3 regions of the Comamonas serinivorans genome follow, and region 1 is predicted to be linked to each of the others. Evidence: riboswitches for the same ligand, from Rfam matches in the RefSeq annotation. Region 1 holds a riboswitch; each other region holds the start of a gene.
The links. Region 1 has a riboswitch for cobalamin ahead of CCO03_RS13770 (nitrite reductase). Riboswitches for the same ligand answer to the same signal wherever they lie in the genome.

Region 1 (10,457 bases):
GACATCATCATCATGCCGGTCAAGGCCTGGATCACGTGGTCGTAAGCGCCCCGCCCCGACCACTCGCCCTGCTGGCCGTAGCCCGAGAGCGAGGCGTAGACGATGTCCGGCCGGCAGGCGCGGAGGTCCTCGTAGGCCAGGCCATGGCGGGCCACGGTACCGGGCCGGAAGTTCTCGATGAACACGTCGGCCGTGCGCGCCAGCTGGCGCACCAGCTCGGCGCCCTCGGGCTGGCGGATGTCCACCGCCAGCGAGCGCTTGCCGGCGTTGAGCGCGGCAAACCCGGCCGACTGGCTGTTGCGCATGACCTCGCCGCCATCGGGCGGCTCGATCTTGATGACTTCGGCACCCAGCTGCGCCAGGTACATGGAGGCCAGCGGCCCCGCGATGACGTGCGACATGTCGATCACGCGCACGCCGTTCAAGGGTTGGGTCATGGGGCGTCCTAGCTGGTGTGGGCTTGCGACAGCGCGATGATTTCGGCCATCTTGGTGTTCTCGGTCTGCACGAAGCGCGTGAAGTCCTGCGGGCTCGGGCTGGTCGCCAGGTCGCTGCCGGTCAGGCGCGCGTACTCGGCCATGCGCGGCTGCACGGCGGCGTGGTTGAGCGCGGTGTGCAGGCGCGCGACGATGTCCGGCGGCGTCTTGGCGTGCACCCAGATGCCGGACCAGGCCTCCAGCACGGCCTGGTCGGACTTCAGGGCCTCGACCAGTGTCGGCACCTCGGGCAGCACAGCGACCCGCTTCGCGCTCGTCACGGCCAGCGCCCGCAGCTTGCCGGTCTTCAGCGCCTGTTGCGCCGTGCCCAGGTTGGGAAAGGCGAACTGCGTGTCGCCGCGCATCAGCGACAGCGGGATCTCGACCGAGCCCGTCAGCGGCACGTGCACGGCCTTCATGCCGCCCAGCACGCCCAGCGTCTCGCCCGCGATGTGCGCCGGCGTGCCGATGCCGCCCGAGCCGAAGTTCAGCTTGCCGGGCTCGCGCCGCGCCGCGTTCACCAGGTCGGCCACGGTCTGCCAGGGGCTGGACTTGGCCACCATGAGCACGGCGCACGAGGTGGACAGCAGGCCCACCGGCGCGAAGTCGCCCAGGGCGAAGCGCAGCTTGGGCTGCAGCAGCTTCTGGATCAGGTGGGCATTGGTCGCCAGCATCAGCGTGTAGCCATCGGCCGGCTGGCCCACCAGGTACTGCGCCGCCAGCACACCGCCCGCGCCCACCTTGTTTTCGACGTACACGCTTTGCTTGAGCGCCCCGCCCAGCAAGGGGGCCAGCTCGCGGCACAGCAGGTCGGGTCCGCCGCCCGCGGCATAGGGGCAAATCAGGCGCACCGAGCGGTCGGGATACGGGCCGGCGTGCGCGGCGGTGGCCAGGCCCACGCTGGCCAGCCCCCCCAAAAAGTGTCGTCTCTGCATGTCTGTCTCCTGTGGTGTGGGCCGCACTGTAGGCAGGCGTCAGCATGATGAAAAGCGAAATAAACTCATCCATCCATCACCTTTTGGAATACTCATGCGCGACGATGCCCACCTGATGCGCCTGCTGGCGCGGCTGCGGTTTCGCCACCTGCAGATGCTGGTGGCGCTGCGCGACTGCGTGACGCTGAGCGCGGCCGCGTCGCAGATGAACCTCTCGCAATCGGCGCTGAGCAAGATGCTGCACGAGGTCGAAACGGCCTTCGGCTTCGCCCTGTTCGAGCGCGCCCCCAAGGGCCTGGTGCCCACCGAGCGCGGCGCCCTGGTCATGCAGCTGGCGACCTGGATGCTCAACGAGCTGGGCCACGCCACCGAGCAGCTGGCGCGCGAAGCGCAGCACAGCATCCTGCGCCTGGGCACGCCACCCTTCATCGCCCAGGCCCACCTGCCCCCGGTGATCGAGCACCTGCTGCTGCACCACCCCTGCGAGTTGCGGCTGACCGAAAGCGGCGTGCCCCGCCTGTTCGACCTGCTGCAGCAAGGCCGGCTCGACGCGCTGCTCACCAGCCTGCCCAGCCGCAGCACGCTGCAGCGGGCGGGCGTGCAGGCGCAGGCCCTGTTCACGTCGGCGATGACGGTGATCGCGCCGCGCCACCATGCGCTGGCCACGGCCCGCCCCGCCCGCTTTGCCGAGCTGCGCGCCGAGCGCTGGATCGTGCCGGCCGAATCCACGCTGGGCCGCAGCGCGTTCGAAGACATGTTCAGGCGCGCCGGCGTGTTCGCGCCCGACCGGCTCGTGATCTCGAACAGCCCCGCCACCAACGTGGAGCTGGTGGCCGCCGGCGTGGGCCTGTCGTTCGTGCCCAGCCTGTCGCTGGCGCGCGCCACCTCGGCCACGCGCGTCCGCGAGGTGACGCTGGAGGCGCCGCTGCCCGCCTCCACCGTGGCGCTGGTCTACCGGCGCGAGTCCGACGCGATCCAGTGGCTGCGCGACAGCATCCAGGCGCAGGCCGGCGATTCGTGAGGGGCAGTATGGGCCTGCTGCCGATTTTCATGAATCGGAGACGACGCCATACTGCAGGCGCCATGATGGGTCAGCGTGTCGGTTGAGCGCCTACGCCCGCCAGGCGCGCGAGCGCTGGCGGCCCCGCTCTGCATGGCGCAGGTGCAGGGCAGCGCCCAGCCCGCGCACCGCCGCCGTGGGCCGCCGATGCGCCCCTCCCGCCAGGCGGACGCCGGGCGCGGCGCGATTAGAATGCGCCCCGTTGGTGCCGCGGCGGCCTGTCTGGCCAGCGGTTAAACGGGAAGCAGGGAGTGCGGTGCCAAGCCGCTTCAGCCTGCGCTGCCCCCGCAACGGTGAGCAAGCCGACCCCATTGGGTCAGGCGGTGTCGAACATGCCACTGCCGTCAGGTGACGGTGGGAAGGCCACACCGCCGTCTTGCCAGCCCGGATACCGGCCAACACGGTTGCGATGCCGCTTCAGGCATGGTGTTTGCGTCTGAGGGCCTGCGGGGATGCAGTGCAGGCGCGGTCCTGGATTCTTCCCCCCACGATGGCGAGCGCATTCCTGGTGCAAGGCTGGTGTCCCACGGCATGGCAGCCCATGCGGGCCCACGACGGCTGGCTGGTGCGCGTGCGCCCGCAGCAGGCCACGCTGCGCGTCGCCCAGTGGCGGCAGCTGGCCGACCTGGCCGAGTGCCACGCCAACGGCCAGCTTGAACTCACGCGCCTGGGCAACGTGCAGCTGCGCGCCGTTCCCGATGCCGCCGTCGCCCCCCTGCGCCAAGGCCTGGTCGCGGCCGCGCTGGTGCATGGCGACCCCGAGGCCGATGCCGCGCCGGCCGTGCACTGCAGCCCGTTTCACCACACCGGCGACCGCACGCACCAGCTGGCGCAGGCCCTGTCCCAGGCGGTGGCCACGGCGCTGCGGCCCGACGTGCTGCGCGCCGCCGGCCTGACGCCGCTGCCGAGCAAATTCAGCCTGCTGGTCGACAACCCGCAGCAGCACCTGCGGCGCCTGCAGGCCGACCTCCGCATCTGGCCGCTGGCTCAGGGGTATGCGCTGGCGCTGGGCTCGGCACCCACGCCCACGCCTGCACCCTCTGCCGGGTCTGGCCCCGTGTGGCTGCCCGAGCTGCCCGAGGTGGTGGCCGCCGCCGTTGGCGTGGCGCGCTGGTTTGCCCAGGCGCGCCTGCAGCGCCAACCGCATCCCACGCGCCTGGCGGCGCTGCTGCCCGACCACCCGCCTCCGCTACACGGCTCGCCGTACAGCGGGCCCGACCACCCGCTGCCGACCGCCCCCGAGCCCCCGCAGCCCGGTCAGGCAACCGCGTGGGGCCTGCTGGCCGGCGCGCCGCTGGGCCGCATCGACACCCGGCACCTGCGCCGCGCACTCGGCGCCTTGCCCCCGGCGGCCGAGGTGCGCGTGACGCCCTGGCGCTCGCTGCTGTTCTGCGGCGCCGACCGGGCCGCCCTGCAGCTGACGCCTGACGACGCCCGCGCCTGGATCCTCGACGCCGACGACGCGCGGCTGCGCGTGTCGGCCTGCACCGGCGCGCCGGGCTGCACCCAGGCCCTGGCCACCACGCAGGCACCGGCCTTGCGCTGGGCGCCCCAGGTGCCCGCGGGCAAGCACCTGCACGTCAGCGGCTGCGCCAAGCGCTGCGCCCTGCCCGCCGACGCCGATGCGCTGGCCTGCGCCACCTTGGCTGAATCAGACACAGTATCCAGCCCTCCCCGTTCATCAAAAAACGGCGACAACCCCATACTCCATGACGTCCACTGGACCGTGGACACCCCGCATCCCGGCAGCCGATTCACACCCGACGAGATCCGCGCCTTTCAGACCTTGACCCATGCAGCATGAGTACATCACCGACGGCGACGCCATCTACCGGCAGTCGTTCGCCATCATCCGCAGCGAAGCCGCGCTCGAGCGGTTCACGCCCCTCGAAGAGCGCGTGGTCTGCCGCATGATCCACGCCGCGGGCCTGGTGGAGCTGGCCCCGCAGGTGCAGTTCTCGCCCGATTTCGCCACCGCCGCAGAAGCGGCCCTGCAGCGCGGCGCGCCCATCCTGTGCGATGCGCGCATGGTCAGTGAAGGCATCACGCGCAAGCGCCTGCCGGCCGACAACGCCGTCGTCTGCACGCTGCAGGACCCGCAGGTGCTGGCCCTGGCGGCCGAGCTGGGCAACACGCGCAGCGCAGCGGCGCTCGAGCTGTGGCGCCCCCGGCTGGCGGGCGCACTGGTGGTGATCGGCAACGCCCCCACGGCCTTGTTCCACCTGCTCAACATGCTGCAGGACGAGGCCTGCCCGCGCCCTGCGGCCATCATCGGCTGCCCGGTGGGCTTCGTCGGGGCCGCCGAGTCCAAACAGGCCCTGGCGGACTGGGGCCAGGTGCCTTACGCCATCGTGCGCGGCCGCCTGGGCGGCTCGGCCGTGGCCGTGGCCGCCGTCAACGCCCTGGCCAACCCGGCCGAATGGGGACCGGTGTCGGCGCCGCAGACCCAGGGGGTGGCGGCATGAGCACCGGACAGATCATCTGCGTCGGCCTGGGGCCGGGCGACCCCGACCTCATGAGCGTGAAGGCCGACCGCCTGCTGCGCCAGTCGCGGCACGTGGCCTACTTCCGCAAGCGCGGTCACCCGGGCAAGGCGCGCCAGCTGGTGAACGGCCTGCTGCACGCGCAGGTCACCGAGTACCCCATGGAGTACCCGCTGACCACGGAGATTCCGCACGACGACCCGCGCTACGTGGCGCAGCTGTCCGACTTCTACCGCGACTGGCAGCAGCGCCTGACCGATCTGGCCCGCGAGCAGGACGTGCTGGTGCTGTGCGAAGGCGACCCCTTCTTCTACGGCTCGTTCATGCACCTGTACATCCGCCTGCGCCAGGCCGGGCAGGTGCCCGTGCACGTGCTGCCGGGCATCCCCGGCATGGTGGGCTGCTGGCACGCCACCGGCGTGCCCATGACCTGGGGCGACGACGTGATGACCGTGCTGCCCGCCACCCTGCCCGACGAGCGGCTGCGCGCCCACGTCGCCGGCGCCGAAGCGCTGGTCTTCATGAAGGTGGGCCGCCACCTGCCGCGCATCCGCGCCGTGCTGCAGGCGGCCGGCAAGCTCGACCAGAGCTGGCTGGTGATCAACGGCACCATGGCCGACGAGCAGGTCATGCCGCTGCGCGAGGCGCCCGAGCGCTGCCCGTACTTCGCCATCGTCATCGTGCACGGCCAGGGCCGTCGGCCGGCCAACGACCTGCAGGCCGCGGGCAGCCTCGTGGCCCTCGACCTGTGAGGGGCGCTGCATGACCGAGCGCCCCACCGCCTCAGCTGCCGGCCGATTGAGCGTGATCGGCATCGGCCCCGGTGCCGACGACCTCATCACCCCCCAGGTTCAGGCCGCCATCGATGACGCCACCGACGCGTTGGGCTATTACCCCTATGTGGACAAGCTCGCCACGCGGGGTCACCTGCAATTGCACGGCAGCGACAACCGCGAAGAGCTGGCCCGGGCACGCAGCGCCCTGGACCTGGCGGCCCAGGGCCGCCGCGTGCTCGTGGTGTCCTCGGGCGACCCGGGCGTGTTCGCCATGGCCAGCGCCGTGTTCGAGGCGCTGGACCACGCGCCCGCCGCCGACCAGGCGCGCTGGGCCGGGGTCGAGGTGCAGGTGCTGCCGGGCATCACCGCCATGCTGGCCGCGGCCGCGCGCCTGGGCGCCCCGCTGGGCCACGATTTTTGCGTCATCAACCTGTCGGACAACCTCAAGCCCGCGGCGACCATCACGCACCGCATCCGGCTGGCCGCGCAGGCCGACCTGGCCATGGCGTTTTACAACCCCAGCTCCAAGTCGCGGCCCGAGGGCTTTGCGCGTGCGCTGGCCGTGCTGCGCGAGGAATGCGAGCCGGGCCGCCTGATCTGCTTCGCCCGCAACGTCAGCCGCGCCGACGAGCGGCTGGCCGTGCACCGCCTCGATGCCGTGCAACCCGACATGGCCGACATGCGCACCCTGGTGATCGTGGGCAACAGCCTCACGCGCCAGGTCGGCCGCCACGTCTACACGCCGCGCAGCCATGGCTGAGGGTCGGCCTTCCCGTCCATCTCCCGCACGGGGCGCTGCCACGCCCGGGCGTGCTTCAGCGCCTGCGCAGCCAGGCCATGGCCTGCTCGGGGGTCTGGCACACCGTGCGGGGCGGTATGGCGGGTCTGGCGACCATCACCACGGGCAGGCCCAGCTGACGGGCGGCCTCGATCTTGGCGTAGGTGTCGGCACCGCCCGCGTTCTTGCTGACCAGGCAGGCGATGCGGTGCCGACGCAGCAGGTCCACCTCGTCGGCGAGCGAGAACGGCCCCCGCGCCACGACGAGGTCGTGCGCCGGCAGCGGCAGCGGTGCCTCGGGCGCATCGACCACGCGCAGCAGAAAACGGCGGTGCTCGCACGCCGCGAACGCCATCAGCTGCTTGCGGCCGATGGCCAGGAACACGCGCTCGGCGCCCATGGGCAAGGCCGCCGCGGCGGCCGCCATGTCGGCGACGTGAATCCAGTCGTCACCAGGCTGCTGCGGCCACGGCGGCCGCTCCAGGGCCAGCAGCGGCAGGCCCAGCGCGGCACAGGCCTGCACGGCGTGCCGGCTCATCTGGGCAGCGAACGGGTGGGTCGCATCGATCACGTGGGTGATGCCGTGCGCCGTCAGGTAGCGCGTGAGCCCCTGCACCCCGCCAAAGCCGCCCACGCGCGTGGGCAGCGCCGGCAGGCGCGGCTGCTGTGTCACCCCGGCGTACGAGTACGTTGCCGGTACGCCATCCTGCTGCAGGAGCGCGGCCAATACACGGGCACCGTGGGTGCCCCCTAAAAGGAGTATGTGGGTCATGGCCACACCGTGGCTTCATCTGGTTGGGATTCATCCGGCTGGCTTGCCGGCCTTGACGGCCGCGGCACGCCAGGCCCTGGACAGCGCCAGCATCGTGTTCGGCAGCCCGCGCCACCTGGCGCTGGCGCAGGTGGGCGACCGGGGCCGGGTCTGGCCGGTGCCGTTCGACGTGGCCCCGGTGCTGGCCCATCGGGGTCAGGCCACCGTGGCCGTGCTGGCGTCGGGCGACCCCTTTTATCACGGCGCCGGCGCCTCGCTGGCCCGGCACCTGGTGCGGGGCGAGTGGCGCAACCACCCGCAGCCGTCCAGCTTTGCGCTGATGGCCGGCGAACTGGGCTGGCCGCAAGAGGGCACGCACCGCCTGGGCCTGCACGCGCGGCCGTTCGAGCTGCTGACCCCGCTGCTGGCCGAGGGCGAGCGCTTCCTGTGCCTGCTGCGCGACGCGGCAGCCGCGCCGGCGCTGGCCGACTGGTTGACGCAGCGCGGCTGGGGCGACAGCCCCATGAGCGTGTTCTCGCAGCTGGGCGGGCCCACGCAGGCCGTGGCCGATGGGCTGGCCCGCGAGCTGGCGCACACCTTGGCGCCCGACAGCAGCCCCCTGCCCGCGCCGCTGGCGGCAGCGTTTGAGGCGCGCGGCGGCGCGGGCCTGTCGCGCACGCCCGGCCGCCCCACGGCCGCCTTCGCGCACGACGGCCAGATCACCAAGTCGCCGGTGCGCGCCATCACGCTGGCCGCCCTGGCGCCGCGCGCGCGCGAATGCCTGTGGGACCTGGGCGCGGGCTCGGGCTCGGTGGCCATCGAATGGGGCCTGGCCGGCGGTGGCCCGGCGGTGTGCGTGGAGCAGCACCCCAGCCGTGCGGCCCACATCGCCGACAACGCTCGCCGCTATGGCGTGGCCCTGCAGGTGCACCAGGGCCTCGCGCTCGACCTCTTGCCCACGCTGGCCCCGGCGCCGCAGGCGGTGTTCGTCGGTGGCGGCTTCGACGCCGCGCTGTTCGACGCCCTGCGCCAGCGCCTGACCACGCCCTGGCGCCTGGTGGTCAACGCCGTGGCGCTGGACACCCAGGCCCTGCTGATGCAGTTGCACCGCGTGCACGGCGGCCAGCTGCTGCAGCTGCAGTGGAGCGAGGCCGCCCCGCTGGGCCGCTTGCAGGCCTGGCAGCCGGCCCGCGCCGGCCTGCAATGGAGCTGGGCATGCACGGACTGACCCGACCCGCCCCGCCGCGTGGCGTGTCGCCGGCCAGGCCTGCCGCCCTGGTGCTGGGCTGGGGTTTTCGCGCCCAGGCCCAGGCCAGCTCGTTCGCCAGCTGCTGGGACCAGGCGCAGGACCTGGCGAAAAACGCGTCGACAGACAAGTCGGCAAACAAGTCGAAAGACGCGTCAACAGACCCGGCCCAGCTCAGCCCCTGGGCCGCGCTGCTGCAGGCCCCGGCGTCGCTGTGCCTGGCCGTGCTGGACCACAAGCTCGCCAACCCGGCCGGCCTGCAGCTGCAAGCCTGGGCCGCCGCTACCCTGCCCGGTGCCCCCTGCCTGCCGTGTGACGAGCGCCGGCTGCGCGGCCTGGCCACCCCCCACCAGTCACCCCGCATGATGCAGCGCTTTGCCACCGGCAGCCTGTGCGAGGCCCTGGCGCTGCACGCCGCCGGTTTGAACGCCGGTTCGCAGCCGGATGCGCGCGGCGACGTGCAGGCCGCTGCACGTGCCGAGGCGTTCGCCGAAGCGTTCGCCAAACCGTTCGCCGAAAGGCACGCCACCCCGCTCACCCCCGCGTCCGCTGACCCGGCCTGCCGGCACCGCGCTTCGGTGCGGCACGATGGCCCAGGTGACCCGCATCCCGCCACCGTGGCTCCGGCTTCGCCCCCACCGGGCGCCACCGGGGTAGCCCGGCTGCTGATCCCTCGCCTGGTGTCCAGCGACGGCCTCGCCACCCTGGCGCTGGCGCACGCTTTCCAAGATTCATGATGTCCACAGGAGTTTGACCGTGACCGTTCACTTCATTGGCGCCGGCCCAGGCGCCGCCGACTTGATCACCTTGCGCGGGCGGGACCTGCTCGCGGCCAGTCCGGTGTGCCTGTACGCCGGCTCGCTGGTGCCGCAGGCGCTGCTGGCCCACTGCCCGCCCGGTGCGCGCATCGTCAACACCGCCCCCCTGTCGCTCGACGACATCGTGGCCGAGATGGTGGCGGCCCATGCGCGCGGCGACGACGTGGCCCGCCTGCACTCGGGCGACCTCAGCATCTGGTCGGCCATGGGCGAGCAACTGCGCGCCCTGCGCGCACAGGGCGTGCCCTACACCGTGACGCCGGGCGTGCCGGCCTTCAGCGCCGCTGCCGCTGCGCTGGGCGCCGAGCTGACGCTGCCGGGCTCGAGCCAGTCGGTCGTGCTCACGCGCACCTCGGGCCGGGCGTCCAGCATGCCCGCGGGCGAGGACCTGGCCAACTTCGCCGCCACGGGCGCGGTGCTGGCCATCCACCTCTCGGTGCACGTGGCCCAGCAGGTGCAGGACACGCTGCTGCCGCACTACGGCCCCGACTGCCCGGCGGCCATCGTCTGGCGCGCCTCGTGGGACGATGAACAGGTGGTGCGCACCCGCGTGGCCGACCTGGCCGCCACCGCGCAGACCAACACGCTGCAGCGCAGCGCGCTGATCCTGGTCGGCCCCACACTGGCGCAGGAGGGCTTCGGCTTCAGCCGCCTGTATGCCGACGACTACGACCGCCGCTACCGCCCGCGTGGCGACGAGCCCCGTTTCCCGCACAGCGTGCCGTCCGGCGAGCCGTCCGATGCGTGAGTTGCTGCTCATCGGCATCGGCACCGGCAACCCGCGGCACCTCACGCAAGAAGCGATCGACGCCATCCACCACGCCGACGTCGTGCTGCTGCCGCACAAAGGCCGCGGCAAGTCCGAGCTGGCGCAGGTGCGACTGGGCATCCTGCAGACGCTGGGCATCGCGCCCGAGAAGCTCGCCCACTTCGACATGCCGCTGCGGCGCCAGACCGGCGACGACTACGGCCAGCAGGTGCAGGAGTGGCACGCGGCCATCGCCCGGCGCTGGGCCGACACCCTGGCCGCGCACACCGCGGCCACGCCGGGCGCAGCCGCCCCGCACCGCGTCGCGCTGCTGGTCTGGGGCGACCCCGCGCTGTACGACAGCACGCTGCGCATCGCCGCCCTGC
Region 2 (10,457 bases), 2.0 Mb from region 1:
GGCGGCGGCGACGCCGGGCGTGCTGCAGCGGGCGCCGGCGCCTCGCCCGCCGCGCGGCGGTGGCGCAGCACCAGTTCGGCCACCTGCGCCACATGCGCGGGCGTGACCTGAAGGGCTTGCGCCTTGGCGGCAGTGTCAGCAGCGTCGGCCATGTCAACGGCCGCCGCCTCCCAGGCAGCCTGCGCGGTGGCGGCGCGCAGCATCACGATGTCGGCGCGCAGGCCATCCACCGCCGCCGCGATGCCGCGCTGGGCCACGTCGGCCCAGGCCGCGTCCAAGACCTCGACCGGGCCGGCCAACGCCGCGCGGGCGCGCGCCAGCCGCCGGGCCAGCGCCTGCTGGCGCTGCGCGTGCTGCTGAACAAACGACTGGGGGTCGTGGTCGAACGCGAGCCGCGCGCGCACGATGCGCTGGCGCTGGGCGGCATCGTGCACGTTGCCCACCACCACGCCAAGCCCCAGGCGGTCCAGCAGCTGCGGGCGCAGCCGGCCTTCCTGGGCGTTCATGGTGCCCACCAGCACCCAGCGCGCCGCGTGCTGGTGCGAAATGCCGTCGCGCTCCACGCGGTTGACGCCGCTGGCGGCCACATCGAGCAGCACGTCGACCAGGGCGTCGGGCAGCAGGTTGATTTCATCGACGTACAGCACACCGCCGTGCGCCTTGGCCAGCAGGCCGGGCGCAAAGGCCAGCTGCTGGTGGCTCAGGGCCTGGCCGATGTCCAGGCTGCCGACCAGGTGCTCGATGGTGCAGCCCAGCGGCAGGCTGACGAAAGGGGCCGGCGCCAGCAGCTCGGCCAGGCCGCGCGCGGCTGTGGTCTTGGCCGTGCCGCGCGGCCCCTCGACGACGACGCCGCCGATGCGCGGCTCGATGGCCGTCAGCAGCAAGGCCTGCTGAAGCTCGTCCTGCCCTTCGATGGCCGTGAACGGGAAATGCAGCGGCGGCTCGGCCGGCACCAGGACCGTCGGCGAGCGGCCATCGCGGGTGGGATCACGGGATTCAGGCATGGCGCCCCTCCTGTTCGCCTTCGGCGGCCAGCAACTGGGCCTGCAGCCGCGCCACGGTGTCGGCCTCGGCCGCCCACATGCCGCGCGAGATGGCTTCGAGCAGGCGCGCGTGCATGTCCACCAGCGCCTGGGGGTTGTGACCAGCGATGAAGTCATGCACGGTGGCATCGAACAGGTAGGCCTCGGCCAGGGCCTGGTAGTGGTGGGCGCCCACCACCCGGGCCGTGGCGTCGAAGCCGAACAGGTAGTCCACCGTGGCCGCCATCTCGAACGCGCCCTTGTAGCCATGGCGCATGGCGCCCGCAATCCACTTGGGGTTGGTGACGCGGGCCCGCACGATGCGGCCGATTTCCTCGCGCAGCGGGCGGATGCGGGCGGCCTCGGGGTTGCCGTGGTCGCCGTGGTAAAGCTCGGGCTGCTGCCCGCCGTAGTGGCGCGCCGCCGCCGCCATGCCGCCCTGAAACTGGCTGTATTCGCTCGAGTCGAGCAGGTCGTGCTCGCGGCTGTCCTGGTTCTGCAGCACGATGTGCAGCTGCGCCAGCCGGCGCTGCAGCTCGGGGCCGGCAGGCGCCCCGTGCACCTGCTGGCCATAGGCGTAGGCGCCGGCGCTGACAAAGGCCTGCGCCAGGTCGGCGTCGCCCTCCCACTGGCCCGATTGCAGCAGCGCATGGATGCCGGTGCCGTACCGCCCGGGCGCCGCGCTGAACACGCGCCAGCCGGCGCGCGCGCGGGCCTCGGCCTCACTCAAACCGCCCTGTTGCAGCTGCGCCGCATCGGCCAGGATGCGGGCCCGGATCGGGTTGTCCTCCTCGTCTTCCTCCTGCGCGGCCACGGCCTGCACGGCGGCGTCGAACATCTGCATCACGCCCGGAAAGGCATCGCGGAAGAAGCCCGACACGCGCAGCGTCACGTCCACGCGCGGCCGGTGCAGGCCTACGCGCGGCAGCACCTCGAAGTCGGTCACGCGCTGGCTGCCCGGCGCCCAGATCGGCCGCACGCCGATCAGCGCAAACGCCTGCGCGATGTCGTCGCCCCCGGTGCGCATGGTCGAGGTGCCCCAGACCGACAGGCCCAGCTCGCGCGGGTACTCGCCATGGGTCTGCAGGTAGAGCTCGATCAGGCGCTCGGCCGACTGCAGGCCCAGCTTCCAGGCCGTGGGCGTGGGAATCGCCCGCGTGTCGACGGTGTAGAAGTTGCGCCCCGTGGGCAACACGTCGAGGCGCCCGCGCGACGGCGAGCCGCTGGGCCCGGCCGGCACGAAGCGGCCGCGCAAGGCCTGCGAGAACTGCGCCAGCTCCTGCGGGCCGCAGGCGTCCAGCGCCGGCCCGATCTGCCCCAGCACCCGCCCCAGCACCGCCTGCGTGTGCGGCCAGCCGGCCGCCAGGTCAGGTTGCGCCAACACCTGCAGCGCCAGCAGCTCCAGCCGCTCGCGCGTGTCGCCATGGGTGCGCCAGGCGGCGTCGCTTTGACGCGCCAGCACCTCGGGGCGGGCACCTGACCAGGGCACGGCCGGCTCGATGTCCAGCGGGTTGAACGCCGGCTGCCCGGCCTCGGGTGGCCCCAGCACGTCCAGCGCCAGCGCCTGCAGCAGGCCCATGCGCTCGCCCTGGCCGTCGCCCGCCGGCAGGCGCGCCAGCGCCGCCAGCGTGGACAGGCGTTGTTCACCCGTGGGGGACTGGCCAAAGATGTGCAGCCCGTCGCGGATCTGCGTTTCCTTGAGTTCGCAGAGGTAGGCGTCCACCTGGGCGATGAGCGCGTCGTCTTCGCGTGCCTCGCCGGCCTCGGCCGGCGGGGGGCAGCAGGCGCCGGCCGGGGTGTCCCGCGCCGCTACGGGCCGGCCATCCGCCAGGTCGGCCAGCAAGCCCGTGGCGCGCACGGCCTCGACGATGGCCTGCTTGAGCAACCGGGCGCGGCGCTGGTCCACCAGCAGCGCGTCGTAGTACTCGTCCACCAGGCGCTCCAGGTCCTGCAGCGGGCCATGGCTTTCGGCCCGCGCCAGCGGCGGCATCAGGTGGTCGATGATCACGGCCTGGGTGCGGCGCTTGGCCTGTGCGCCCTCGCCGGGGTCGTTGACGATGAAGGGGTAGAGGTTGGGCAGCGGACCCAGGATGGCATCGGGCCAGCAGGACGCGGACAGCGCCAGGCTCTTGCCGGGCAGCCATTCGAGGTTGCCGTGCTTGCCCACGTGGGCCACGGCGTGGGCGCCAAAGGCCTCGCGCAGCCAGAAGTAGAACGCCAGGTAGTGGTGCGGCGGCACCAGCTCGGCGTCGTGGTAGCTCGCCGCATCGTTGGCCTGCGGCACGCCCGCGGCGGCCAGCGTGCGCGCCGGCTGAATGCCGATGAACACATGGCCCAGGCGGATGCCGGCAATCATGAAACGGCCCTTGCGCACCGCCGGGTCGTCGGCCGGCTCGCCCCACTGCTGCACGATGGCCGCGCGCAGCTCGGCCGGCAGCGAGCGCAGGCGGCGCTCGTAATCGGCCAGCGCGTAGCTCTGGAACGCCGGGCGCAGCGGCCACTGGCGCGCGTCGTTGGCCACGCCGGCGGTCAGCAGCTGCATCAGCTCGTCGCCGTTGGCCGGCCGCAGCGTGGGGTCGCCCAGCGCCAGGCCGTCGCGCTCCAGCTGGGCCAGCAGCCCGATCACGGTGGCCGGCGTGTCCAGCCCCACGCCCGAGCCGATGCGGCCTTCGCTGCCCGGGTAGTTGGCCAGCACCAGCGCCAGCCGCTTGTCGGCCGCGGGCAGGCGGCGCAGGGCCACCCAGGCCGCCGCCAGCTCGGCCACGAAGCGCACGCGGTCCGGCTTGGGCACGTAGCCCAGCACGTCGACCTGGGTCAACAGGCAGTGGTGCGACAGGCCCTTGAAGCTGATGGCGCGCGAGATGATGCGGCCGTCGACCTCGGGCAGCACCACCTGCATGGCAATGTCGCGCGGCCGCAGGCCCTGCGGGTCCTCGGCCCAGTCGGCCTCGCTGTTGCCGCAGGCGATGGCCTGCAGCACGGGCACGTCGCCCACCAGCTCGCCGCCGGCCTCGCCCAGCGCGGCAAACGCGGTGGTGTTGATGACGACCTGCGCGTCGTGTTCAGCGCACAGCGTTTGCAGCACCTGCAGGCAGGTGCTGTCCTTCAGCGACTCCAGCGCCAGCGGCAGCGGGTTCAGGCCGCGCGCCAGCAGCGCATCGGCCAGCGCATCGAAGGCCAGCGTGTTGCCCGCCAGCAGGTGCGCGCGGTAAAACACCAGCACGGCCACGGGGTTGCCCGGCTGCCAGCGGCTGGCTTTCAGCGCATTGACATCACCCAGTATGCCGGGGTTGCCGTTTTCCATCCAACGCAAAGGTACATATACTGCTACCGGTGGATACACCCGCGGTGGTGGTGGCGGCGGGCGAAGCGGTGAGCTGCCGGCCGGCGCCATGCCCTGCGCCAGCACCTGCAAAAACCCCACCGCATTGGCCACGCCGCCGGCGCGCAGGTACTGCCACAGCAGGCGCGCCTGAGCCACGGCCACGGTGCTGCGGGCCAGCAGGTCCGGGTCCTCCTGCTGATCCCCCGAGAACATGACCAGTTGCTGCCCGCGGTCGCGCGCCAGCTGGGTGATGCACTGCATGCCGTAGGTCCAGCTCGAGGCCGCGCCCAGGTGGTCGACCACGACCACGCGGGCCGACGCGAGCACCTCGTCCACGTACAGGTCCAGCGAGGCGTTCTGCCGCAGGTGCAGCAGGTTGACCAGCCGCAGGCCGGGAAAGTCCGGGTCCTGCGCCGCGAGGTGGGTGCGCGCGGCCGACAGCAGGGCCAGCGTGGTGTCGGCCGAGCTGAGGACGACGATCTCGGCCGGGGTCTGGTTCAGGCGCGTGACGATGGCCTCGTCCTCGACGAAGCGGCCCGGCTGGGTGCTCAGCAGGTGCATGTCAGGCCAGCGCGTGCTGCAGGCGCTGCGCGTCCAGGTCGCGGCCGATGAACACCAGGCGCGTGGTGCGCGCCTCGTCCTTGGCCCAGGCGCGGTCGAAGTAGTGGTCGATGCGCTTGCCCACGCCCTGCACCAGCAGCCGCATGGGCTTGCCGCGCACGGCGACGAAGCCCTTGACGCGCAGCACGTCGTGCGCCTTGACCACCTCGGCCAGGGCCGCCAGCAGGCGTTGCGGGTCCTGCTCGCCCAGGTCCAGGTCCAGCGAATCGAAGTCGTCGTGGTCGTGGTCCTCGTCGTGGTCGTGGTGGCTGTGGCGGCCTTCGATGCTGTCTTCGGCCGCCTTGCCCTGCCCCAGCACCACGCTGAGCGGCAGCGCGCCGCGCTCGGCGCGCACCAGCTTGACCTCGGGCGGCACCTCGGCCCGCACCAGCGCCTCGACCTCGGCCAGCGCGGCCTCGTCCACCAGGTCGACCTTGCTCACCACCACCAGGTCGGCGGCCGAGAGCTGGTCCTCGAACAGCTCGTGCAGGCTGGCGTCATGGTCCAGGTTGTCGTCGGCGCGGCGTTGCGCGTCCACCGCCACCGGGTCGGCCGCAAACTGGCCGGCCGCCGTGGCCGGCGCGTCGACCACGGTCACCACGCCATCGACCGTGAACACGTTGGCGATCTCGGGCCAGCGGAAGGCCTGCACCAGCGGCTTGGGCAAGGCCAGGCCGCTGGTTTCGATCAGCAGCACGTCGATGTCGTCGCGGCGCTCGGCCAGCTGCTTCATGACGGGGAAGAACTCTTCCTGCACCGTGCAGCACATGCAGCCGTTGGCCAGCTCGTACAGCTGGCCAACCTGCTCGGTGCCACCGTCTTCGGCGCATTCGAGCGCGCAGCTGCGCAGGATGTCGCCGTCGATGCCGAGTTCACCGAACTCGTTGACGATGACCGCGATGCGCAGGCCCTGGGCGTTGCTCAGGATATGGCGCAACAGCGTGGTCTTGCCACTGCCCAGGAAGCCGGTGACGATGGTGGCGGGAATCTTTTTGGCGTGCATGTGAAAAGCCCATGGGAGCCGCCACGCAACGGCGCGTCGCGCGGCAGGCGGTCAACGAAAAGGGATCAGGACAAGGGGGGACGCGGACCCGCGCCGGACCGCACGGGGTCCCGTGCAGGAACGCGCGCAAGAGCGGGGACGCGGGCGGAGCGCGCCGGCGCCGCCCACGCACCACCCCAGGCCGGGGTTCGAGGCGGGGCGCGCCTGGCCACAGGCGCGCGATTCACGACAGACATGCCAACCATCCAGTCCCGGCTACCCCGCCGGGTTCAAGAGCGGAAATGGCTGCGGCGCACGGGCCGCAGCTGCGAATCGGGGTGGCCGGTCTCCGGACTGATGGCATGAAGTGGCGCCAGCCACGCGTGATGCTCGCCTTCCCACGGTCCGGCGGCGCCCTGCTAGACACCGCCCAAACCCCAGTGGCTGGGTCGCCTGACCCGGAGCCTCACCAACCAATCACCGTTGCGGGGGCAGTGCAGGATTGTGTCGCTCAGCGGCAGTATCAACCAGTTCCCGTTGAATATCCAACGGCAACCCAGTCATACTGCCTGCGGCGCAGAATCACCTGCTTCCCATTTCAGCCTGCTGCTGCAGGCACCAACACCGAGCGCCAGGCCAAACCCGGCGCCCGAAAATTATAGACAGCGCCGGACTGGGCCCCGGGCCAGCGCAGTCCCGTTCAACCCGAACAGGGTCGTGGCTCACCGGCGATGCGGGTCGCTGACACGAGTGAGGTCCACGCGACGCGGCGCCGGCCACGGGCGGTCAGCCTCGGACACGGCCAGCCGCCACGCGAACCGCGTCGCGGACGGCCACCCGGAACCGGCCAAGCGCGATGGTGCCGCCAAAGACCGTCAGCGGCGGCCGGCTTGCGTCGGCACCGCACTGGCCTGTGGGATGCGCAAGGCAAGACACCGCGGCCTGCGCTGGCCTGGCTGGCCGCGTTCGTGACGCGCCGTTCGTGACGTGCGGTTCGCGGTCCAGGCTCGCGGAGCCGCCCCCACGCCCCTCTGCCTGCCGCCGTTGGTGAGCGCAAGGCCAGTCACCGCGCAACGCAAACGCCGAAGCCGTGGAACCGCGCCCCTTCTGCCCGGCCGTGGCCGCTCAGCCGCCGGTGGCGTCGCGCAAGCGCTGGGTCTGCAGGTAAGCATCCTGCGAGGGGCGCAGGTGCGCGCGGCACAGGGCCTGCAGGGTCGGGCTGTCGTTGCGGCGCAGGGCCTCGATCATCTGCCAGTGCTCGTCGCGCGCCTTGCTGCGGTACTCGGCCGACACCAGGCCGGCAAACCGGATGGCGTAAGTCTGCCGCGCGTACTCCTCGATCGCGCGGGCCAGCGTGCGGTTGCCGGCCAGCGTGAACAGGGTCTTGTGGAACGCCAGGTTGACCACGAACACCTCGCGCGCGTGGCCCTGGGCGACGGCCTCATCGTGCCGGTGCTGGATGGCAACCAGCTCGTCCAGGGCCTGCGGCGCCAGCGGCAGGGCGATCTGCCGCGCCGCCTCAACCTCGAGCAGGCTGCGCAGGTCGTACAGCTCCTCCACCTCTTGCGTGCTGAAGCTGCGCACGAAGGCACCCACGTTGCGCCGGCGCTCGACCAGGCCCATGCGGTCGAGCGAGGCCAGCGCCTCGCGCACCACGTGGCGCTTGGCCTCGAAGCGGGCCATCAGCTCGTCCTCGACCAGCCGCTCGCGCGGGTGCAGCCGGCCGAACACGATGTCTTCCTCAAGCTGCGTCACCAGGCCGGCGGCCGAGCACGGCGGTGCGGTTTCAGGGCGGCGGGTCATGGCAGAAACATCCATCACGCAATTGTCGATGAGGTGGCGGGCTCGGGATAACCCGATGTCTATGGCCAATGAGATTATCAATAATATCGTTGAAAACAAACCCCACAAGCCTTATCCCAGGAGACACGATGCGCAACCTGCTTGCGACGGCGATCGGCATCGCCACCATGACCACCGCGCTGGCCGCGGACTACCCCAGCCGCCCCGTGACCGTGCTGATCGGCTTTCCGCCCGGCACGTCGACCGACGCGGTGGCCCGCATCATTGGCGAAGACCTGAGCAAGAAGTGGGGCCAGCCCGTGGTCATCGACAACAAGCCCGGCGTGGGCGGCAGCATGGCCGTGGCTCAGCTCAAGCGCGCCAAGCCCGACGGCTACACCTTGGCGCTGTCGGCCACGGCGCCGCTGAACATCAACCCGCACGTGAACAAGCAGCTGAACTACGACCCCCTCAAGGATTTCGAGTTCGTCACCCAGACCACCTGGCTGCCCTACCTGCTGGTGGCCAACCCCAAGCACGGCTTCAAGAACTTTGACGACCTGCGCAAGTTCGCCGCCAGCAAGCCCGACGCCCTGACCTACAGCACCATCGGCGTGGGCACCACCAGCCACCTGCTGGTCGAGATCCTGCAGGGCAAGACCGGGCTGAAGTTCCGCCACATCCCCTACCAGGGCAGCGCGCAGTCGCAGGCCGACGTGATCGGCGGCAACGTGGACATGACCTTCGACACCGTGGTGTCGACCATGCCGCACGTCAAGGACGGCAAACTGGGCGCCATCGCCGTCAGCACCAGCAAGCGGGCGCAGCTGGCCCCCGATGTGCCCACGCTGCAGGAACAGGGCGTGCCCGACTTCAACGTCGGCGCCTGGCTGGGCTACATCGCACCGGCCGGCACGCCGGCAGCCGTGGTCAACAAGCTGCATGCCGACATCGTGGCCAGCGTGAACAAGCCCGAGGTGCAAAAGCGCCTCATCGCCCTGGGCACCGAGGTCGTCACCAGCCCCTCGCCCCAGGCCTTCAAGCAATTCGTCGCCGACAACCACCGCATGTGGGGCGACGTGGTCAAGCAAGTGGGGATTGCGCAATGAGCCAGCACCGTTACAGCGACATCGAATGGCAGACCCGCGTGGACCTGGCTGCCGCCTACCGCCTGATGCCCTTGTTCGGCATGAGCGACCTCATCTACAACCACATCACGGCGCGCATTCCCGGCGCCCCGGGGTCCGAGGATGAAATCCTCATCAACCCCTACGGCTGGATGTACGAGGAGATCACCGCCTCCAGCCTCATCAAGATCAACCTGCAGGGCGAGGTGCTGGACCCCGGCTGCACCGACCTTGCGCCCAACCGCGCCGGCTACGTCATCCACAGCGCCGTGCACGCCCACCGGCACGACGTGGGCTGCGTCATCCACACCCACACGCGCTGCGGCATGGCCGTGTCCTGCATGAAGCAAGGCCTGCTGCCCATCACCCAAACCGCCATGCGCTTTGCCGACATCACCTACCACGACTACGAAAGCGTGGCCATCGACATGGACGAGCAGCAGCGCCTAGTGGCCGACCTGGGCGCGTCAAACAGCATGATCCTGCGCAACCACGGCCTGCTGGTCGCCGGCCCCAGCATCGCCGAAGCCTTCAACGCCATGTACTGGCTGGAAATGGCCTGCCGCGCCCAGGTCGATGTCATGGCCTGCGGCGCCGAGATCAACTACCCCAGCCAGGCCATCGTCGACAAGACCTTCAACCTGTACCAGCCCCACGTGCGCCGCCCCTTCGGCCTGATGGAATGGCCCGCCATGCTGCGTTACCTCGACCGGCGCGACGCGAGCTACAAGACATGACGCAGGCGCCACCCGTGGGCACCGCCCTGTTTTCATTGGCCGGCAAGACCGCGCTCGTCACCGGCGCCGTGCGCGGCCTGGGCCTGGAGATTGCGCGCGGCTTTGCGCAGGCCGGCGCCACCCTCATCGTGCATGGCCGCCAGCCGGCCGATGTCGCCCAGGCCGTGCAGCAGCTGGCCGACGAGGGCCTGCACGCGCACGGCGTGGCGTTCGACCTGAACGACCACGCCCGCGTGGCCCAGGCGCTGGACGAGCTGCAGGCCGCCCACGGCCCCATCCACGTGCTGTGCAACAACGCCGGCGTGCGCGACCGGCGCGGCCTGCAGGCCCTGAGCATGGCCGACGTGCAGCGCGTGATCGACACCAACCTCATCGCCACCGTGCACCTGTGCCAGGCCTACCTGGCCCGGCTGCCGGCGGGCTGCGCCGCCAGCATCCTGAACATCACTTCGCTGCAAGGCCAGCTGATGCGCGACGCCGACTTCGCCTACCCCATCTCGAAACAGGGCGTCGAAACCATGACCCGCGCCATCGCGGTGGAGTATGGCCCCAAAGGCGTCCGCTGCAACGCCATTGCACCCGGATCCTTTGCCACCGCCTTCAACGCCCAGCTGCTGGACAAACCCGAAAACCAAGCCCGCCTGCAGCGCAACCCCTTGCGCCGCTGGGGCCAGCCCCACGAAATCGTCGGGCCCGCGCTCTTCCTCGTCTCCGACGCCGCGTCGTACGTGAACGGCGTCACGCTGACGCTGGATGGGGGGTATGGGATGAGTTTTTGAGAGCCATCCTGCTTGAGTGACTGCTCTGAGTCATTCTCGGTTCGAGGGCTTAGCGACAGCCTCCGGTACGGCCAGCCATTTGAAGTGCCGCAAGGGCCAACAC
Region 3 (10,457 bases), 580 kb from region 1:
GGCCATGAGCCTGAGTGGTCTGCGCCACGGCTTGGGGCCACGGGCGCAGGCGCGTGTCGGCACCGGTCACCGAGCTGTCGTGTCCAGCGCCAGGGTGCTGCCGTCGGCCAGGGGCACGACGCGGTGTTTGCCCACGCATGGGTCGAGACGGTCGCTACCAGGCGAGGTGACCGACGGTGATCCTGCACCTTGGGCATGGGTGCATCGGGGCCGATGATCTTCCGAGTCGCCGCCTGGGCTAACGTCCATGCGGGCGAGGCGAATTTCTTCGACAGTCGTGAAGCCATGGTGACCACCGCCCTGCCAGCCACCACCATCGCCGCGGTGCCCGCTGAGCAACCTGCGTCCCACGCCGGGTGCCGTTTTGTGGTTTTCATGGCTGGCGGCTATGTTCATGGCCCCAAGCCGAGACGGGCGCGCCGGGTTCAGAGTGCCGCAGGTTGAGTGGCTGCCGCGCCAACGTTCACCTGAACAGGGCGTGCATCGGCTGTGGCCACAGCAGCACTGGATCCCTGTCCCGCGGCGGCTGGACGCTTGAGCCGCGACAGCTGCGCCATGTCCATGGGCAGCGCCACCGTGCAGTCCGGTGCGTTGCGGCAGCCCCAGTAGGGGCGGTGGTCCTGCGGGCGCAGGCGCGGCACCAGCTTGATGCCGCAGTGCATGCAGCTGGGGCGCCAGTAGGCGCCGGCATAGGCGGTCAGGTGCAGGGTGTGCTGCTGCGCAGGCGTGCGTGTGGCGATGAGCTTGAGCAGCTGCTCGCCATCCAGCGTGTGGATGCCATGCTCGCGCGCCAGCGCGCGGGCCTCGGGCGACACCTGGCCGCCGGTGGCCAGGGTGGCGTGCACGAGTTGCTGGGCCTTGACCACGCGCACGAAGGCGCGCATGTCGGCGCGCGAAATGCCCGCACGCGTGGCGATGCAGCGCAGCAGCAAGGGGCCTTTGCCCGAGCTGAGCACCACGTCGGCGCCGGTCAGGCCCACGGCCTTGAACGACGAGGGCTGAAACCCGACCTGGATGAACAGGCCCGTGACCACGGTGAGCAGGCGCCGCCATTCGATGTGCTGCCACACCTCGGGGGACCACTGCGGGGCGGCGCTGCGATCGCTGACCTGTGGCGCCACGGTGGCTGCATGGTTTGTGGGGTATGCCCCGTCTGCCGTTAATTTTTGATCGGCGGTGAGCACATACTGCACCCGCTCTTTGGCCACGGCCGAGGTGGGGGGCGGCGCGTCCTCGGCCACGTCGGGCGGCAGGTCGGTGCCGGGTTTGCGCTGCAGCACCGTGGTCAGCCAGCCGTTGCCCGGGCCCTGGTGCTCGGTTTCGGGAAAGTCGTCGTCGAGCGGGCCGGCGCTGTGGCGCTCGGACCACCACGCCAGGCCAGCGGCCACCAGCCCCAGCACCAGCAGGCTCAGGCCAAACAGGCTGAACTCGGCCGCCAACCACAAGGTCAGCATGCCGGACAGGGCAAGCAGCAGCCCCGCAGCGGCCAGGACCAGGCCCAGCGACGCGTGCGTGCCCAGGTCGGCGCGGGGGCGGCTGCTCATGGCCTCATTTGCTGTCCTTCAAGCCGCTGGTGCGGTTGAAGACGAGGTGGTCGCGGTCTTGCGAAAAGGCACGGCTGTCGCGCACGAAGTAGCCCAGGCGCTCGAACTGCAGCGGCACATCGGGCTGCGCCTGCGTCAGGCTGGGCTCGCCCCAGCCCTGCACGGTGTGCAGGCTGTTCGGGTTGAGCTCCTCGGTCAGCTCGGCGCTGCCCGGGTGCTCGGCGTTGAACAGGCGCTCGTAGTTGCGCACCTCGATGGCGACGGCGTCGGCCTGGCCGACCCAGCCGATCACGCCCTTGACCTTGACGCTGTCCGCGCCCGGCGTGCCGCTCTTGGTGTCGGGGATGAGCTCGGCCAGCACGCGCGTGACCTGACCGTTGGCGTCCTGCTCAAAGCCGGTGCACTGCACGACATAGCCGTACTTCAGGCGCACCTTGTTGCCGTCCTTGGGCTGGCCGTCGCCGCCCGTGTAGGGGGGGTACAGGCGGCGGAAGCCCTTGCTGGGCACGGCCATGAAGTCCTCGCGCTCGATCCACAGGTCGGCACCCAGGCTGAAGTGGCGCTGGCCCGCGGCTTCGTCGTGCGGGTTGACCGGCGCGTGGCAGGGCTCCAGGTGGCCGGCGCCCATCAGCGCCTCCCAGTTGACGATGTGCAGCGCCACGGGATCGAGCACGGCCAGCGCGCGTGCGGCCACCGGGTCCAGCGTGTCGCGCAGCGCTGCTTCGAGGGCGGCGTACTCCGTCCAGGCGCCACCCGTCTTGGTCACGCCGCTGCGCTCGCAGAACAGCTTGATGGCCTCGGGCGTGTAGCCACGGCGGCGCAGGCCCGCCAGCGTGGGCATGCGGGGGTCGTCCCAGCCGTCGACGTGGCCTTCTTCCACCAGCTGGCGCAGCTTGCGCTTGCTGGTGAGGATGTGGGTCACGTTCAGGCGGGCGAACTCGTACTGGTGCGGCGAGGGCGCATCCAGCAGGCCGCCTTCACACAGCCGCGCCAGCAGCCAGTCGTAGAACGGGCGCTGGTCTTCGAACTCGAGCGTGCAGATCGAGTGGGTGATCTGCTCCAGCGCATCCTCGATGGGGTGCGCATAGGTGTACATGGGGTAGATGCACCAGCGGTCGCCCGTGTTGTGGTGCGTGGCATGGCGGATGCGGTAGAGCGCCGGGTCACGCAGGTTGATGTTGGGGCTGGCCATGTCGATCTTGGCGCGCAACACGGCAGCGCCATCGGGCAGTTGGCCATCGCGCATCTCGCGAAAGCGCGCCAGGTTTTCGGCCGGCGTGCGGCTGCGGAAAGGGCTGTTTTTGCCCGGTGTGCCGAAGTCGCCGCGGTTGGCGCTCATCTGCTCGGGTGTCTGCTCGTCCACATAGGCCAGGCCGGCCTCGATCAGGTACTCGGCCGCGCGGTACATGAAGTCGAAATAGTTGCTGGCGAAGTACTCGTGGGCCTGCTCACGCGGGGCCATGCAGGCAGCGCTCTCGGGCGCCAGGCCGTCGGCGAATTCGGTGTCGTAGCGCAGCCAGCGCAGGGCTTCGCGGATGGCGTCCACGTACTCCTGCTCTTCCTTCTCGGGGTTGGTGTCGTCAAACCGCAGGTGGCAGACGCCGCCGTGGTCGTGCGCGAGCGAGAAGTTCAGCCAGATGCTCTTGGCATGGCCCAGGTGCAGGTAGCCATTGGGCTCGGGTGGAAAGCGCATGCGCACCTTGGCCGGGTCGACGATGCCGGCCCGGTGGTGGGCCGCATCGCCCGGGCTGCCGCCCCAGCTGCGCTGGCCGTAGGTGTTGGCGGCCTCGTCGGCCTCGATGACCTGGCGCAGGAAATGGCTGGGCTTGGCGGGGGTATCGGCCTCAGGGGAGGCAGGGGCACTCGGATGCGGCGTGTTCATGTCGCAAATTGTAGTTGGCTCGGGTTTTCACCCAGGCCTTCATGGCCCGGGTGAATCCCGATGGCTTACATCTGGCAACGCCGGAAACGCTTATGGTGACAACGCCCGAGCCCGCGTCCGCGTTAGGGTCTCAGGCGGGTGCCGCGCCACAGGCGGGCCACCGCGCCATTCATTTTTTTGGAGCGTGCCGTGCACGCTCGGCAGGACAAGGAGCCAAGTGATGAATGACTTGACGCAATCGATCCCCCGATCCAGCCGCGTGAAGCGCTGGGCGGTCATGGCCGGTGTGGCCGTGGCTGCCGCCCTGGGCGTGGCCGGCCAGGCGCAGGCGCGCGACGTGTACTGGAACGTGGGCGTGGGCGCACCCGGCGTCAGCGTGGGGTTTGGCAACGCGCCGGTGTACGTGGCGCCGGCTCCGGTGTACGTGGCCCCGCCGCCGCCCGTGTACTACGCGCCGCCGCGCCCCGTCTATTACGCACCGCCGCCCCCGCGCTACTACTACGGCGGTCGGTATTACCGCGATGACCGCCACTGGCGCGGCCATGGCCACGGTCATGGCCACCACCGGGGCCGGGGTCACGGCCACCGCTGACACGAGGCCTGCGCGGGTCTGTCTCTGAAGCCGCCCTTGGGGCGGCTTTTTGTTGCCCGCCAAGGTGAGGCAACCGCGCGGAAAGGAACGACTCCGTGCCATTCGGGTCGCGGCTTACCTCGCAGGCACGGACGCAACGGGCGACGCAGGTGGACCGGCGCGGACACCTCGTCCGTATGCACAGGCCGGCGCGAAACGCCGCCATCGTGATGCAGTGGCCGCCGTTCAACATTCGCTCGAAAGCCGGCTGGGCAGAGCACAAGGGTGGTGCCTCGGGGGGCGCCCGGGCTTGCTGTGCCCAAACCGCGCGCACCATGCGCGGTGGTCCGCCCGCACGCCGGGCGTGCGCCACGAGTGCGGCCGCGGCCATGCCCAACCGGACGCCAAAGCCAGGCGGACGTGGCCGGGGGCTTTCGCCTTCTGGCTAAGATTTGCGCCTTTTGCTGCTGGCACTGACCAGGAAGGACGACGTGGACGTTTTGTTGTTGATCAAGGCCGCGATCATGGGGATCGTGGAGGGCCTGACCGAGTTTCTGCCCATTTCCTCCACCGGCCACCTGATCCTGGCCGGGGCCTTGCTGGATTTCCATGGCGAGCGCGAGAAGGTGTTCGAGATCGCGATCCAGACCGGCGCCATCCTGGCCGTCATCCTCGTCTACTGGCAGCGCATCCGCCACACCGTGGTGACCTTGCCCCGCAGCCGTGACTCGCAGCGTTTCGCGGTCAACGTGCTGCTGGCCTTCCTGCCCGCCGTGGTGCTGGGCCTGCTGTTCGGCAAGGCCATCAAGGAGAACCTGTTCACGCCGCTGGTGGTGGCCACGACCTTCATCATCGGCGGCTTTGTCATCCTGTGGGCCGAGCGTCGGCCCCAGTCGCAGACCCGGGTCGCCAGCGTGGACGACATGCGCTGGCTGGACGCGGTGAAGGTCGGCCTGGTGCAGTGCATGGCCATGGTGCCCGGCACCAGCCGCTCGGGCGCCACCATCATCGGCGGCATGCTGCTGGGGCTGTCGCGCAAGGCGGCCACGGATTTCTCGTTCTTCCTCGCGATTCCCACCCTGATCGGCGCCGGCGTCTACAGCCTCTACAAGGCGCGCGACGTGCTGTCCTGGGCAGACCTGCCCATGTTTCTGGTGGGCCTGGTGTTCGCGTTCTTGAGCGCCTGGCTGTGCGTGCGCTGGCTGCTGCGCTTCATCTCCAGCAACTCCTTCGTGCCGTTTGCCTGGTACCGCATCGGCTTTGGCCTGCTCATCCTGTTGACCCATTACATGGGTTGGATCGTCTGGAGTGAGTGAGTAGTATGGGGCAATTTCCGTTCTTTGAACAACGGAAAGTGCAGCATACTGCCATGTAATGTTCTCCATGATGGCAGCAGGCTTTGTCGCCCAGATCACACAGTCCGGGTCGGTTTGGGGTCACATTGCCGGCTTTGACCCAAGGAAACGAACCGACCATGTCCACTGTGCAAGCGTCCCCCTCCGCTTTGCCTTTCGCAGGCCTTCGCGTGCTCGATTGCGCCAGTTTCATCGCGGCGCCCGTGGCCACCACCGTGCTGGGCGATTTCGGTGCCGATGTCATCAAGATCGAGCCGCACACGGGTGATTCGTTCCGTGAGCTGTACCGCGCGCCGGGCATGCCCGAGTCCGACCGCAACTACCCCTGGGAGCTGATGTCGCGCAACAAGCGCAGCCTCGCCCTCAACCTCAAGACGCCCGAGGCGCTGGCCGCCTTGCACCGCCTGGTCGAGCAGGCCGATGTCTTCGTCACCAACCAGCCATTGCCGGTGCGCCGCAAGCTCGGCATCACCTACGAAGACCTCAAGCACCTCAACCCCAAGCTCATCTACGCCTCGTTCACCGCCTACGGCGAGACCGGCCCCGAGGCCGACAAGACCGGCTTCGACTCCACCGTCTACTGGGCCCGCACCGGCCTGATGGACCTGATGCGCGCCAGCGAGGAAAGCCAGCCCATCCGGTCGCTGCCCGGCATGGGCGACATGCCCAGCGGCATGACGCTGTATGCGGCCATCGTCACGGCCCTGTACCGCCGCGCGATGACGGGCGAGGGCAGCCACGTCGACACCTCGCTGCTGGCCTGCGGCGTGTGGTCCAACGCCTGGATGGCGCAGGCTGCGTTGTTCCAGGTGCCGGTCGAGTACCGCCCGCCGCGCACGCACACCGTGAATGCTTTTGGCAACAGCTACCGCACCAAGGACGGCCGCTGGATCAACCTGGCCGTGCTCAACGAGGCCCAGTCCGCCCCGCTGCTCAAGGCCATGGAGCGCACCGACCTGGCCCAGGACCCGCGCTTTGCGACGCCGGAGCTGCGCCGCCAGAATCACCTGGCGCTGATCCCCATCCTGGACGAGGTGTTCATCCAGCACGACCTGAAGGAATGGCGCCGGCGCCTCGATGCCGCAGGCATCACCTATGGCGTGATCGGCGTGGTCGAGGACATGCACGACGACGAGCAGATGCGCATCGCCGGGGCCATCGTCCCGCTGGGTGACGAGGAAACCATCGGCTCGCCGTTCCACCTGGAAGGCGTGGCCAAACGGCCTGCCGGGCCCGCGCCCACGCTGGGGCAGCACACCGACGACGTGCTGGCCGACTACGGCTTCAACGCCGACGAAATCGCCAAGCTGCGCGCCGCCGGCGCCCTGGGCTGACGGCAACCGGCCTGACGGGCCCGTCCACCACGGTCGCCGCGCAGGCGGATGGCCGGCGCAAGCCCGCAAGGCCAGGGCTTCCCGGCGGACCCATGCGCCGCGCCACGCGTACCTCGACATGGTCCAGCCTGGCGTGATGGGCGATGGCTCAGTCCCCTGACGCCTGTGCTGCAGGGCGCGACCAGGGGCGCCCGTACAATCGCGCCCACGTTGGTGCTCGCAGGCGTGGTTCACACGCCGCAGTTCAATGGGAAGCAGGAGGGACCCCCCACCCGGGCACGGTTGCCGAACCTGCGCTGCCCCCGCAACGGTAAGACGCGCTGTGGATCGGCTGAATGCGGATCACGGCCCGCACCTCATGACGACGGTTTCAGCCACTGGGATGCCTTGAACAAGCACCTGGGAAGGCGACGTGCGGGCATGAACGCGTCAGCCCGGATATCAGCCAACGCGGTCGAGGTGCGTTCTGCCAGACAGGGCAGGCGTGCGTCGTGTTGCGGTGCGCGCTGGCGGGGATGCTGGCGCCTTGCAGGCTGTTTCCCCATGATGTCCCATTCTCCCTTCTCGTCGCAGGCTTGCCTGCCCCTGGCCGTTGCGGCCCTGTGTGCGTCGTTCGCGCCTGGCGCTCAGGCCCAGTCTCAGGCCCAGGCGGCCGATGTGTCCAATCCCGGCACCGTGTCCGCGCAGCGGTCGGACGCCGGCACGCTGGCGGCCGCTGCCGCCAGCCTGCCCGATGTGGTCATCTCGGCCACGCGCACGCCGCAGCCGGCCGCGCAGGTGCTGGCCGATGTCACCGTGCTCGACGACCAGGCCGTGCAGCGCAGCGGCGCGGTCAACATCGCCGATTTGCTGGCGCGCCAACCCGGCATGGAGCTGGTGCGCAACGGCGGCCCCGGCACCACCAGCAGCATCTACATCCGCGGTGCCGAAACGCGCTTCACCGCCGTCTACGTCAACGGCGTGCGCGTGGATTCGCAATCGACCGGTGGCGCGCCCTGGGAGGCGATTTCGCTGGCCCAGATCGAGCGCATCGAAATCCTGCGCGGGCCCGCGGCGGCCGTGTACGGTTCGGACGCCGTGGCCGGCGTCATCCTCATCTACACCCGCCAGGGTGACGGCGCGCCCAAGGCCAACGTGGCCGTGGGCCTGGGCAGCCAGGGCACGCGCCGGGCCGAGGCCGGCATCAGCGGCCAGGCCGGGGCGGTGGACTACGCGCTGGGCGCGTCGCGCGCCACCAGCTCGGGCTTCAATGCCCGGCCCGACGCCGCCTACAACCCCGACAAGGACGGCTACCGCAACACCGCGGCCAACGCCCGCCTGGGCTGGCAGGTCAATGGTGCGCACCGGCTCGAAGCCGCCTTCAGCCACAGCAAGATGGACGCCCAGTACGACGGCTTTGGCACCCAGGGCATCGACGAGCACGGCGTCAACCAGCTGACCACGGCCAGCCTGGCCTGGGCGGCGCGGTGGAGCGAGGTCTACGACTCGCGCCTGTCGGTCAGCCAGTCGACCACGCGCTACCGCACGTCGCCCGACCCCTACGCCACCAAGACCACGCTGCGCGACGCGCTGTTTCAGAACACGCTGCGCCTGGGCGCGCACCGGCTGAGCCTGACGCTGGAACACCGCGGCGATGCGCTGGTCAACGACCCCATCGACACCAGCCGGCACCAGAACGCGCTGGCCCTGGGCTGGGGCTGGCAGGGCGGCGCCCACACGCTGCAGCTGAACCTGCGCCACGACCGCGACAGCGAATTCGGGGGCGCCACCACGGGTCAATTTGCATGGGGGTATCAGTTTGCACCGAATTGGCGTGTGACGGCAGCGGCTGGTACTGCTTTCAGGGTGCCGACGCTGTACCACCGCTTCAGCCAGTATGGCGCGCCTGACCTGCAACCCGAAAAGAGCCGCAACGTCGAGCTGGGCCTGCGCTGGGCCGATGGCGGCAGCAGCGTCGAAGCCACCCTGTACCAGAACCGCGTGCGCAACCTGATCGCGTTCGGCGCGGCCGGACCCTGCGCCGATGCCTTCGGTTGCTACGAAAACGGCGGCCGCGCGGTCTACGAGGGCCTGACGCTGGCGGCCCGCCACCGGCTGGGCAGCGTCAACCTGAGCGGCTCCATCGACCTGCAGGACCCGCACAGCCGCGACACCGGCAAGCTGCTGGCACGCCGCGCCAAGCAGTTGCTCAAGCTGGGGGCCGACACGCAGCTGGGCGGCTGGACGCTGGGGGGCGAGTTCCAGGCCACCTCGCACCGCTACGACAACGCCGCCAACACCAGCCGGCTGGGCGGCTTCGGGGTGCTGAACCTGTACGCCAGCACCAGGTTGGCCCCCGACTGGCAGTTGCTGCTGCGGGTGGACAACCTGGCCGACCGCCAGTACCAGCTGGCCCGCGGCTATGCCCAGGCCGGGCGCACCGCCTACGCCGAGCTGCGCTGGACGCCGGGCTTCTGAGCCATGGGGGCCGCAGACCCGAACCCCCAGGCCTTGCGCGTGGTGGCGCGCGAGCTGGTGCTGGGCGGCCAGCGCAGCGGCAAGTCGCGCCGGGCCGAGCACTTGGCCGCGCGCTGGCTGCAGGACGCAGCGCATGGCGCCAGCTTCATCGCCACCGCCCAGGCGCACGACGCCGAGATGCACGACCGCATTGCGCGGCACCGCGCCGACCGCGCGCAGGCGCTGCCGCGCATGGCCTGCATCGAGGCGCCGCTCGACCTGGCCGGCGCCATCCGCCGCAGCCCGGCCTGGCATGACCCGCAGCACCTGCTCGTGGTCGACTGCCTGACGCTGTGGCTGAGCAATGTCCTGTTCGCCCCGCCCGGTGGGCCAGGTGGTGAAGCCAGCGCCCAGGCTGCCGATGCCGCTGCCGGGGGAGAAGCCGTGGCCGCATCGGTGCAGGATCAGGCGACGGGCTTGCAGGTGCAGGCCCTGGTTGACCGCAGTGCCGAGCTGCTGCAGGCCCTGGCCGCTTGCGCCGGCCCGGTCGTGCTGGTCAGCAACGAAATCGGCCTGGGCGTGGTGCCCATGGGTGCCGAGGTGCGCGCCTACGTGGATGCGCTGGGGCGCCTGAACCAGCAGGTGGCGGCCCGGTGCGAGCGCGTGTGCCTGATGGTGGCGGGCCTGCCGCTGATGGCCAAGGGCGAGGCTTGAGGCTGTTGTGGCGGCTTCGGTGCAAAGAGGTGAAGGCAGTATGGTGAACTCGGCGATGACAAACAAACGGCAAGGGCGCGATACTCCGCATGCCATCGACCCGGGTTGCGCATGGGCCGCGCGTCCCCGTCGGTCGTTCGCGACGCTTGCACGCGTGGCGCTTGGCGCTGCCGGGTGCGCCGGGCTGCTGGTGGCCCTCTTGACGGCGTCGATGCCGGCCGCGGCGGCGCCCGCCGGGCCGCAGGCCACGTTGACCACACCGCGCGCGATTCAGATCCGCGATGACCACGGCCGCCTGGTGCAGCTCAAGCGGCCGCCGCAGCGCATCGTGAGCCTGTTGCCGTCGTTGACCGAGTCGGTCTGCGCGCTCGGGGCCTGCGACCGGCTGGTGGGCGTGGACCGCTATTCCAACTGGCCCGCGGGCGTGACGCGGCTGCCGCAGGTGGGTGGCGGGGTCGATCCCAATGTGGAGTCCATCGTGGCGCAGCGGCCCGACATCGTGCTGGCCAGCGCCGCCTCGCGCGGGGTCGAGCGCCTGCAGGCGCTGGGCATTCCGGTGCTGACCATCGAACCCAAGGGGGGCATGGCCGATGCGCGGCGCGTGCTGGGCACGCTGGCGCA

Region 2: another riboswitch for cobalamin. It lies ahead of cobW (cobalamin biosynthesis protein CobW); the one in region 1 lies ahead of CCO03_RS13770 (nitrite reductase).
Region 3: another riboswitch for cobalamin. It lies ahead of CCO03_RS11300 (TonB-dependent receptor domain-containing protein); the one in region 1 lies ahead of CCO03_RS13770 (nitrite reductase).

What each region holds. Positions count from the first base shown of each region.
Region 1 covers NZ_CP021455.1:3,236,028-3,246,484, forward strand. Annotated here, with positions in the region: gene CCO03_RS13755 (CaiB/BaiF CoA transferase family protein) at 1-437, opposite strand, end outside; gene CCO03_RS13760 (Bug family tripartite tricarboxylate transporter substrate binding protein) at 446-1,411, opposite strand; gene CCO03_RS13765 (LysR family transcriptional regulator) at 1,506-2,432, shown strand; cobalamin riboswitch at 2,658-2,885, shown strand; gene CCO03_RS13770 (nitrite reductase) at 2,962-4,275, shown strand; gene CCO03_RS13775 (precorrin-8X methylmutase) at 4,265-4,936, shown strand; gene cobI (precorrin-2 C(20)-methyltransferase) at 4,933-5,706, shown strand; gene cobJ (precorrin-3B C(17)-methyltransferase) at 5,717-6,490, shown strand; gene CCO03_RS13790 (cobalt-precorrin-6A reductase) at 6,546-7,280, opposite strand; gene cbiE (precorrin-6y C5,15-methyltransferase (decarboxylating) subunit CbiE) at 7,279-8,487, shown strand; gene CCO03_RS13800 (cobalamin biosynthesis protein) at 8,475-9,242, shown strand; gene cobM (precorrin-4 C(11)-methyltransferase) at 9,262-10,071, shown strand; gene cobF (precorrin-6A synthase (deacetylating)) at 10,064-10,457, shown strand, end outside.
Region 2 covers NZ_CP021455.1:1,242,531-1,252,987, reverse strand. Annotated here, with positions in the region: gene CCO03_RS05305 (magnesium chelatase ATPase subunit I) at 1-1,004, opposite strand, end outside; gene cobN (cobaltochelatase subunit CobN) at 997-4,908, opposite strand; gene cobW (cobalamin biosynthesis protein CobW) at 4,910-5,950, opposite strand; cobalamin riboswitch at 6,253-6,567, opposite strand; gene CCO03_RS05290 (GntR family transcriptional regulator) at 7,055-7,732, opposite strand; gene CCO03_RS05285 (Bug family tripartite tricarboxylate transporter substrate binding protein) at 7,861-8,820, shown strand; gene CCO03_RS05280 (class II aldolase/adducin family protein) at 8,817-9,575, shown strand; gene CCO03_RS05275 (SDR family oxidoreductase) at 9,572-10,354, shown strand.
Region 3 covers NZ_CP021455.1:2,659,959-2,670,415, reverse strand. Annotated here, with positions in the region: gene CCO03_RS11325 (restriction endonuclease) at 426-1,544, opposite strand; gene glnS (glutamine--tRNA ligase) at 1,549-3,426, opposite strand; gene CCO03_RS11315 (hypothetical protein) at 3,647-4,018, shown strand; gene CCO03_RS11310 (undecaprenyl-diphosphate phosphatase) at 4,489-5,313, shown strand; gene CCO03_RS11305 (CaiB/BaiF CoA transferase family protein) at 5,472-6,686, shown strand; cobalamin riboswitch at 6,881-7,150, shown strand; gene CCO03_RS11300 (TonB-dependent receptor domain-containing protein) at 7,230-9,143, shown strand; gene CCO03_RS11295 (bifunctional adenosylcobinamide kinase/adenosylcobinamide-phosphate guanylyltransferase) at 9,147-9,836, shown strand; gene CCO03_RS11290 (ABC transporter substrate-binding protein) at 10,027-10,457, shown strand, end outside.